DNA from 2 places in the Marinomonas sp. 63XJN7_9_ISO-PGPR-S23-217 genome. Region 2 is predicted to be linked to the other one. Evidence: riboswitches for the same ligand, from Rfam matches in the RefSeq annotation. Region 2 holds a riboswitch; the other holds the start of a gene.

Region 1 (4,400 bases), 1.1 Mb from region 2:
TCACTACTCGCCGCCATCACAGGGTCAAAGGCGACCTGAATGCCAGGAAAGTCCGTTTTTATTCGTTTTAGCCATTTGGAGCACGCTTTCACAATATCAATGGAAGGTAACAAACTCACTTTAATGGCATCTGGCAGCACATCGTCGAGTAAGGTTTGCCACTGCTCATCAAACATAGCCAAAGAAACTGGCTCAACAGCACGCACCTCTTTGGAGTTTTGCGCCGTAATGCAAGTGACAATGGTTTGCACGTGACAGTCCAAATCCTGCCCAGTGCGCAAATCCGCTTGAAGTCCTGCGTGGGCGGACGAATCCGACCCGCCCACACACCAGACTACAGGAGGTTTTATCGACATAAATCCTCCTTTCACTTACAGTGATTTTTCTTTTGATTTATCAGCTGTTAGCTTGTCTGTGGTTAACTTATCCGTGGTTAAATAGACATCACTACCCAGCTCACGGAATTGTTCCGACATTTTTTGCATACCCGCTTCAGCATCACTGACTTCTAAAGCACTGACATCTATAGTCTGTGAATCTTCTAAAGCTTTTTCGCTCTCTAACCCTTTTGCATAGTCACGAACTTCTTGGGTGATTTTCATGGAGCAAAATTTCGGGCCACACATAGAGCAGAAGTGCGCCACCTTGCCAGAAGCTTGCGGCAAGGTTTCATCATGGTATGAACGAGCGGTTTCAGGATCTAATGACAGATTGAACTGATCTTCCCAACGAAATTCAAAGCGCGCTTTTGACAAAGCATTATCGCGAATTTGCGCCCCTGGATGCCCCTTTGCCAAATCCGCCGCATGGGCAGCAATTTTGTAAGTGATTAAACCTTCTTTCACATCTTCTTTATTCGGTAAGCCAAGGTGTTCTTTGGGGGTGACGTAGCACAGCATGGCACAGCCGTACCAACCAATTTGCGCCGCACCAATACCTGAAGTGAAGTGATCATAGCCAGGTGCAATGTCTTGGGTTAATGGTCCTAAGGTGTAAAACGGTGCTTCATGACAATATTCCAATTGCTCAGTCATATTCTCTTTAATAAGTTGCATTGGAACGTGCCCTGGCCCTTCGATCATTACTTGTACATCGTATTCCCAAGCTATTTTCGTCAGTTCTCCTAAGGTGCGTAGCTCCGACATTTGCGCCTCATCATTGGCGTCCATGATCGACCCAGGACGCAAGCCATCCCCCAATGACAACGCCACATCATAGGCGGCACACAACTTACAAATCTCACGGAAGCGTTCGTACAAGAAGCTTTCTTTATGGTGCGCCAAGCACCATTTCGCCATGATGGAACCACCACGAGACACGATGCCTGTCAGACGTTTCGCGGTCATTGGCACATAGCGTAATAAAACACCAGCATGAATCGTAAAGTAATCCACCCCCTGCTCCGCTTGCTCGATCAAAGTATCGCGAAACACATCCCAGTTCAGATCTTCTGCTACGCCGTCGACTTTTTCTAGGGCTTGATAAATGGGGACGGTACCGATTGGCACAGGGGAGTTACGCAAAATCCATTCACGTGTTTCATGAATGTTTTTGCCAGTCGACAAATCCATCACGGTATCCGCCCCCCAGCGTGTCGACCAGACCAGCTTTTCTACTTCTTCTTCAATAGAAGACGTCACCGCCGAATTGCCAATATTGGCGTTCACTTTTACTAAGAAGTTACGGCCAATAATCATCGGCTCGGATTCAGGGTGATTAATGTTGTTAGGAATAATAGCGCGACCTCTTGCTACTTCGTCACGGACAAATTCTGGTGTGATCCGTTTTTGTAAATTAGCACCAAAACTTTGCCCTGGATGCTGTTTTAATAACAACTCACTTTTGATGGCATCGATATTTTGGTTTTCACGCAAGGCAATGTATTCCATCTCTGGGGTAATGATGCCTTGTCTAGCGTAATGCATTTGCGTCACACACTTACCTTGGCGAGCTTTGCGTACTTTAGGCAATTTTTTAAAACGCAATTCATCCAGCGCAGCATTTTCTAAACGCGATTGAGCAAACTCAGATGACACACTTGGCAAGATCTCTGTGTCGTTACGTTTTTCAATCCAAGACGCACGCATGGGCGTTAAACCTTTATACACATCGATATTTTCTTGCGGGTCAGCGTATGGACCGGAACAGTCGTAGACGTAAATCGCCTCATTGGGTTCAAACGTTAGATTATTTGGATCAGAGCCAATCGGCGTATCGGTTAGATTGATCTTACGCATTGGGACACGGATCGAAGCATTAGATCCTGTAAGATAGATTCGCTCTGAGGCTGGGAACGGTTTAGCTTGCAATGACTCGATAAAAGACTTCGCCGCTTGACGAGATTCCTCGCGGGTCTGCTTTTTAGAGAGGTTCGTTGGCTTCTTGTGTGATTCATTAGTAGTCGACATGAGCACTTCCCTTATTTCAAAAAATGGAGAATTGCTTGTCTGGGGTGCTGTTTTACAGACAAACGCACGACGGGCGTTAATTGCAAAACATGAACCCTGAAGTTTATTAAAAAAGATGCTTTAGGTGGTATGACCGCATCGATTCCATAAAAATCAGGAGTTCATTCGATGCAGAAAAGAAAAATGGAGACTTTCTTGTTTCCTACGCGGGTATTAGCCCGATCAGGTTCTGCGGATCCCGCACTTAATTATGCGATCTCAGCCAAATGGCACTCCGACAAGTGATTTTAGTATACCCCTAGACAATCGATTTTGTAAACGCAAAAGCAATGTCTACCCGACCCACCATCGTTGATCAAAGCAAAACACAATGAGACATGCGTTTTTTTCTTCAATTTTTCGATGAATTCCTATTGACAATAAAAATTTAATGTCCTTATATAGCCAAACAATGAAATGAAAAAAATTTCGCATTCCGAAAAAGTGAGTTTTATGGCTGTCGATTCTAAAAATAAAGTGGGCTCCCTCGCAAAAGGTTTCAAAGTACTGGAATCTTTTACACAAGCTTTTGAAGCCCTAACGTTAAGCGAAGTTTGCTCGCGCTCCGGACTGGATTCAGGAACGGTTTTCCGCATCCTTAATACATTGGTCGATCTGGGATATATAGAAAAGTTAGAAGAAACAAAGCAATTTCATTTAACACTTAAAGTCGCCAATCTCGGCTTTAATGCGATCGGGCGTAGCGATATTCGTGACTTAGCATTACCTATTTTACGCTCATTAGCTAAACGCATTGGAGAAACCGTCAGTTTTGCCACTCTTGAAGGGGCAAATATGGTCTATCTAGAACGGGTACGTGTTGGCTTAGCTCGCTTGGGAGTTGATATTCGTGTCGGATCAGTGATCCCCGCATACTGCAGCGCGATTGGACAAGCTCTTTTAGCTTTTCTGCCTGAGGAAGAACTAGAACATGTGTTAAACCTTGAGCCAGATTTTCGTGAAGTTGTTCCGATGGATAAAGACGAAATACCAGTCATAGAGCAATTAAAATCTATTAAAGCAAAAGGTTATATTTTAAAACGCTCCAGTTTCAACTCCTCCTTAACAGTATTGGCACTACCTGTCTTTGACCGAGACCGTTATCCAATTGGGGCAATAAGTGTTGTCGTCCCGAGTATTAGAATATCTGAAGATGAACTCTTCATTAAAGCCTTTGATAGCATGACTGAAACGTCTGAAAAATTATCAAGGGCAATTAATGTTAGCGGCAGTGCAACATCTGCTATTTAACTAAAAACCAAAAATAATAAGGAAAATTATCATGAATAATATTGATTTAAGAGGTTTAGTACCTGCTCCAGTCACACCTTTCACTCGCGATGGAGAGGTTGATCATAAAGCAATACATAAACTAGGCGCTTGGCTGGGGAGCTTTGATGGCGTGAAAGGGCTAGTAGTGCTTGGTCACGCAGGTGAAGGCACATTTATGACTTCTGAAGAGCAAATGTCTGTTATTAGAAGTTTTGTTGAATCTACTGATGGACGCCTTCCTGTTATTGCTGGTATCACAGGTGAAGGAACCAAAGTGGCCGTAGAAGAAACCAAACGCGCTATATCGGCGGGTGCGTCAGCGGGTCTTGTTTATCCATCCCACGGCTGGTTGCGCTTTGGATTTCAAGAAGGTGCTCCTCAAGATAGATACAAAACGATCCATGAAGAAACAGGATTACCCTTAATCCTTTTTCAATACCCTGATGTGACAAAAGCGAGCTACAACCTAGATACCTTACTAGAAATCGCTGCTCAGCCCGGTGTTTTCGCAATGAAAAACGGCGTTCGTAATATGCGTCGTTGGGATACAGAAATCCCAATCATTCGTCGTGAAAATCCAGACTTACAAGTACTGACATGCCATGACGAATATCTACTACACACTATGTTTGATGTGGATGGTGCACTAGTGGGTTACGGCGGTCTCACTCCTGAACCACT
Region 2 (4,400 bases):
TTGAGGCTGCGAAAGCAGCAAACGCATGGGACTTTATTCAAGAATTGGAGTTGGGCTTACAGACTCTGGTTGGAGAAAACGGTGTTTTGCTGTCGGGTGGTCAGCGTCAGCGTATTGCCATTGCCCGTGCCATTTTGAAAAATGCTCCCATTCTGATTTTAGACGAAGCCACTTCGGCGTTGGATACGGAATCGGAACGAGCGATTCAGCAAGCATTGGATAAATTGATGGAGAACCGAACCACCATTGCCATCGCCCATCGTCTTTCTACCATTGAAAATGCCGATATCATCGCAGTGATCGATCATGGGGAGATCATTGAAAAAGGCTCCCATGCAGAGTTATTAGCGAAGAACGGGGCATATGCACAGTTACACAATCAGCAGTTTAATGACTCACCAGCGGTTGAAGCTGCTGACGATAAGAGCTGATTATGTGGCTATATCGCTTATTGTTATGGGTTGCTACGCCGCTTATTCTCGTCAAAGTGCGGCGTTTTAAAAAAGACTATGCGCACTATCGAGCGAAAGAAGCCTTAGGTGTTTGGCCTTCAGTGAAGGCAGACCTTTGGATTCATTGCGCTTCTGTTGGCGAGGTGTTAGCGGTTCGTCCATTAGTGGAGCAATGGCGAGCTAAATATCCCAATCGCCCCTTGTTGATTACGACCATGACGCCAACCGGGGCGGAGCAAGTGGCAAAGACCTTTCCATTTGCTGAGCATCGATATTTACCCATGGACTGGCGTTGCAGTGTTAGGCGAGCGCTTAAGCGTCTTGAGTGTCGCCATTTGCTGATTGTCGAAACGGAGCTTTGGCCGAATCTCTTACGTCAGGCTAAGCGCAAGGGGATAAAGGTTGATATTGTGAATGCTCGCATGAGTGAGCGCTCGTTTCGTCGTTATGAAAAGTTTTCCATGGTGTCTCGTCCCCTGATGCAATTGCCGGATACGTTTCTTGCTCACGCGCAAGCCGATGCGGATCGCTTTGCGGCCTTAGGAGCAAAACAAGTCATTGTCACTGGTAGTATTAAATTTGATTTGACGGTGCCAGAAGCGGTTGTCGCAGATAATTGGCAAACTCAGATGACCAGTCCGTTTGTTTGGGTGGCGGGCAGTACCCATCAAGGGGAAGATGAGATCCTATTAACTGTCCATCGACAGCTGGTGGAGAAAATACCTGGCGCACTTTTGGTGCTTGTACCTCGCCACCCGGAACGCTTTGCCGCAACTTTCGAGTTAGCAAAAAGCATGTTTGATAAAGTGGCATTACGCAGTGGCGTTGAGTTATCTCAGTGGGCCGATTTTAATGTGGTCATTGGCGATACCATGGGGGAGTTAATGCATTACTATCAGGCGGCGGATTTGGCTTTTGTCGGCGGTAGCTTAATTCGTCGTGGTGGTCATAACCCGATCGAGCCTGCGCTGTTGGGGAAAGCAACCCTAGTGGGACCACATACGTTTAATTTCGCTGAGATTACTGAGCAGCTGCTGCGCGCCAATGGAGCGATTCGTTGTCAGGATGAAGCTCAGTTAGCTGAGGTGGTACTATCGTTGTCAGGAAAAGCCAGTCAGCGTCATCGTCTTGGTCAAGCCGCGATGCGATTTGCTCAACAAAACCAGGGGGCGGTAACCCGAGTGTTATCAGAAATAGACTTCCGCTGAACGACTCTTTACAATACCCACACATTATCTCATGGGGTGTGTTCATTTTTGTTATGAACGCTGAGAGGCTTACGCCAACCCATTGAACCTGATCCAGATCATGCTGGCGTAGGAATCGAGATAGCAAGTCACACTTGCCTTTTCCCTCCCGTACGCCGCTCATTTTTTAGGAGCGACACTTATGAATAAATCTTTTGTCTTAGCCTCTTTGGTAGCTGGGGCGCTATCATCTTTATCTGCCAGTGCGACGGCACAAACCTTAAATGTCTACACTTATGATTCTTTTGCGTCAAAGTGGGGGCCAGGACCTGCGGTAAAGGCCAATTTTGAAAAAGAGTGCGGCTGTACCCTGAATTTTGTTTCTGTTGATTCCTCCGTTGGAATTCTATCGCGTGTGCAGTTGGAAGGGTCAAGTTCCAATGCTGATGTAGTGCTAGGGCTGGATTTAAACCTGATGCATAAAGCGGAAAAAACGGGGTTGTTAGCCAAGTCGGGGGTGGATACCAGCAAAGTCACCTTACCCGGCGGTTGGCATGATCCTGTTTTTGTGCCATTTGATCATGGCTATTTTGCTTTTGTTTATAACGCTGACAAGCTTAAGACGCCACCGACAAGTTTAAAAGACATCGTTGATAATCAACACTTACGGGTGATTTATGAAGACCCTAGAACCAGTACTCCAGGGTTGGGGCTATTGTTGTGGATGAAATCTGTTTATGGAGATAAAGCCGCTGAGGCGTGGGCGACCTTGGCAAAACATACGGTCACGGTTAGTAAAAACTGGTCAGACGCTTACAGCTTGTTCTTAAAGGGAGAAGGGGATGTGGTGTTGAGCTATACCACTTCTCCTGCCTACCACATTATGGAAGAGGGGGTGACCAAATATAAAGCTGCTCCGGCCAGTGAAGGTTACTATCCTCAGGTGGAAGTCGCGGCGATGATGAAACATGCGCCGCACCCCAAACTGGCTAAAGAGTTTATGGCATTTATACTGACTCCTGGCTTTCAGTCGACTGTGGCGACGGGAAACTGGATGCTGCCAGTGATCAAGTTGCCCGAAGGGCTGCCTAAAGCTTTTGCGAGCAGACAACGACCTACTAAGGTGCTAACGCTGCCTGCGGCTGAGGTGGCCAGCTACCGTGCCCAGTGGACCAACGAATGGCTTGAGGCGACGACTCGCTAATGCCAGGAAAGGGTTATCATCTCGCTACTTGGTTTCGGCTAACGCCTGCATTGCTTGGCTTGTTGGTATTTGTGTTGGTGGGAGCGGCCAGTCTGGCAGCTCTTTTGCGTTTTAGTCAGTTCGAGTCTTGGTCTGGTTATTTACACAATATCTATCTTTGGCGTGTGGTTCGCTTTTCTCTTTGGCAAGCCCTGCTGAGTAGTGTACTGAGCTTATTGATTGCGGTGCCCGTTGCTTCCTGTTTAACCCATCGTCAATTTAAGGGGCGTGGGGTACTGTTGCAGCTGTTTGCAGTGTCTATGGTTGTTCCGACCATCGTGGCGATCTTGGGAATCGTGGTGGTTTATGGGCACTCAGGTTGGTTGCATGCCTTGTTTGGTGTTGAGACACCGCTTTATGGATTGCTTGGGATTTTATTGGCCCATGTATTTTTTAATATGCCATTGGCCGTTCGCTTGCTATTGCAAAGTTATGGTTTGGTACCGTCTGGTCAATGGCGTTTAGCGTCTCAGCTTGGGTTCTCTCGCTGGACAGCGTTTCGCTTAATCGAGTGGAGCTATATTAAAAAAGCCTTGCCGGGTGCATTTGTCTTGATTTTCATGCTGTGCTTTTCGAGTTTTTCGGTGGTGTTAAGTTTAGGGGGCGGCCCGAAATCAAGCACATTAGAAGTGGCTATTTATCAGGCACTAAGGTTCGATTTTGATCTTAATAAGGCGAGTTTTTTGTCTTTGTTGCAGGTGAGTATTTGTAGTCTCGTTGCCTTAATGGTGTATCGGTTTGCCCCGGCAAATCAGCAAGATGTTAGTTTACTGGATGCTCGCCTATACCCTTTAAAAGACAGTATTTTGGCTCTGTTTGGGGATTGTCTGGCCATGGCGCTAGCGGTCTTTTTAGTGATTCCCCCTTTTTTGGCGATTTTTGATCCCATTTTCTCGGTAACGTTTTATCAGACTCTTATGGCGGATGCGACGTGGCAGGCCGTATGGGTGTCGCTGAAAATTGCTATTCCAGCCGCTCTGTTAAGTTTGTTTTTAGGCGGCTGTTTTGGTGTGTTGGCGCGCATGACTATGGATCGAGGGCGGCTGGCTTTTTTATCCAGTAAAATCGAACAGTTAGGCAGCATGATTCTTATGGTGCCAGGGTTAGTATTGGCAACAGGGCTGTTTTTATGGTTGCGAAGCATTGGTTTAAGCTCCCTATCTGGATATTGGGTAGTGGTTTGGGTCAATGCTGTGATGGCTTTGCCCTTTGTATTGCGTGCTTTGATGCCGGTGTTATATCAGCAAGAAAAACGCTTTCGTAACCTGTATACAAGTTTGGGCATTCATGGGGCGAACCGGCTAGTGATTGAGTGGCCGCTGATTCGGAAAAGTGTTTCTCAGGCATTTGGTTATGCCGTATTGCTTTCCCTCGGGGATATGGGGGTGATTGCGTTATTTGGTAGCCAAGGCTTGGTGTCTTTGCCTTTGTATCTCTTTCAATTGATCGGCTCCTATCGACTACAAGAGGGCTCTTGCATCGCGGTTATTTTGATTTGTCTGTGTTTGCTGCTTTTTT

The links. Region 2 has a riboswitch for thiamine pyrophosphate ahead of thiB (thiamine ABC transporter substrate binding subunit). Riboswitches for the same ligand answer to the same signal wherever they lie in the genome.
Region 1: another riboswitch for thiamine pyrophosphate. It lies ahead of thiC (phosphomethylpyrimidine synthase ThiC); the one in region 2 lies ahead of thiB (thiamine ABC transporter substrate binding subunit).

The regions. Positions count from the first base shown of each region.
Region 1 covers NZ_CM149678.1:3,105,714-3,110,113, forward strand. Annotated here, with positions in the region: gene thiE (thiamine phosphate synthase) at 1-356, opposite strand, end outside; gene thiC (phosphomethylpyrimidine synthase ThiC) at 372-2,408, opposite strand; TPP riboswitch at 2,591-2,695, opposite strand; gene AC0VYI_RS14525 (IclR family transcriptional regulator) at 2,901-3,698, shown strand; gene AC0VYI_RS14530 (dihydrodipicolinate synthase family protein) at 3,730-4,400, shown strand, end outside.
Region 2 covers NZ_CM149678.1:4,211,812-4,216,211, reverse strand. Annotated here, with positions in the region: gene msbA (lipid A export permease/ATP-binding protein MsbA) at 1-431, shown strand, start outside; gene AC0VYI_RS19790 (3-deoxy-D-manno-octulosonic acid transferase) at 434-1,660, shown strand; TPP riboswitch at 1,683-1,793, shown strand; gene thiB (thiamine ABC transporter substrate binding subunit) at 1,842-2,843, shown strand; gene thiP (thiamine/thiamine pyrophosphate ABC transporter permease) at 2,843-4,400, shown strand, end outside.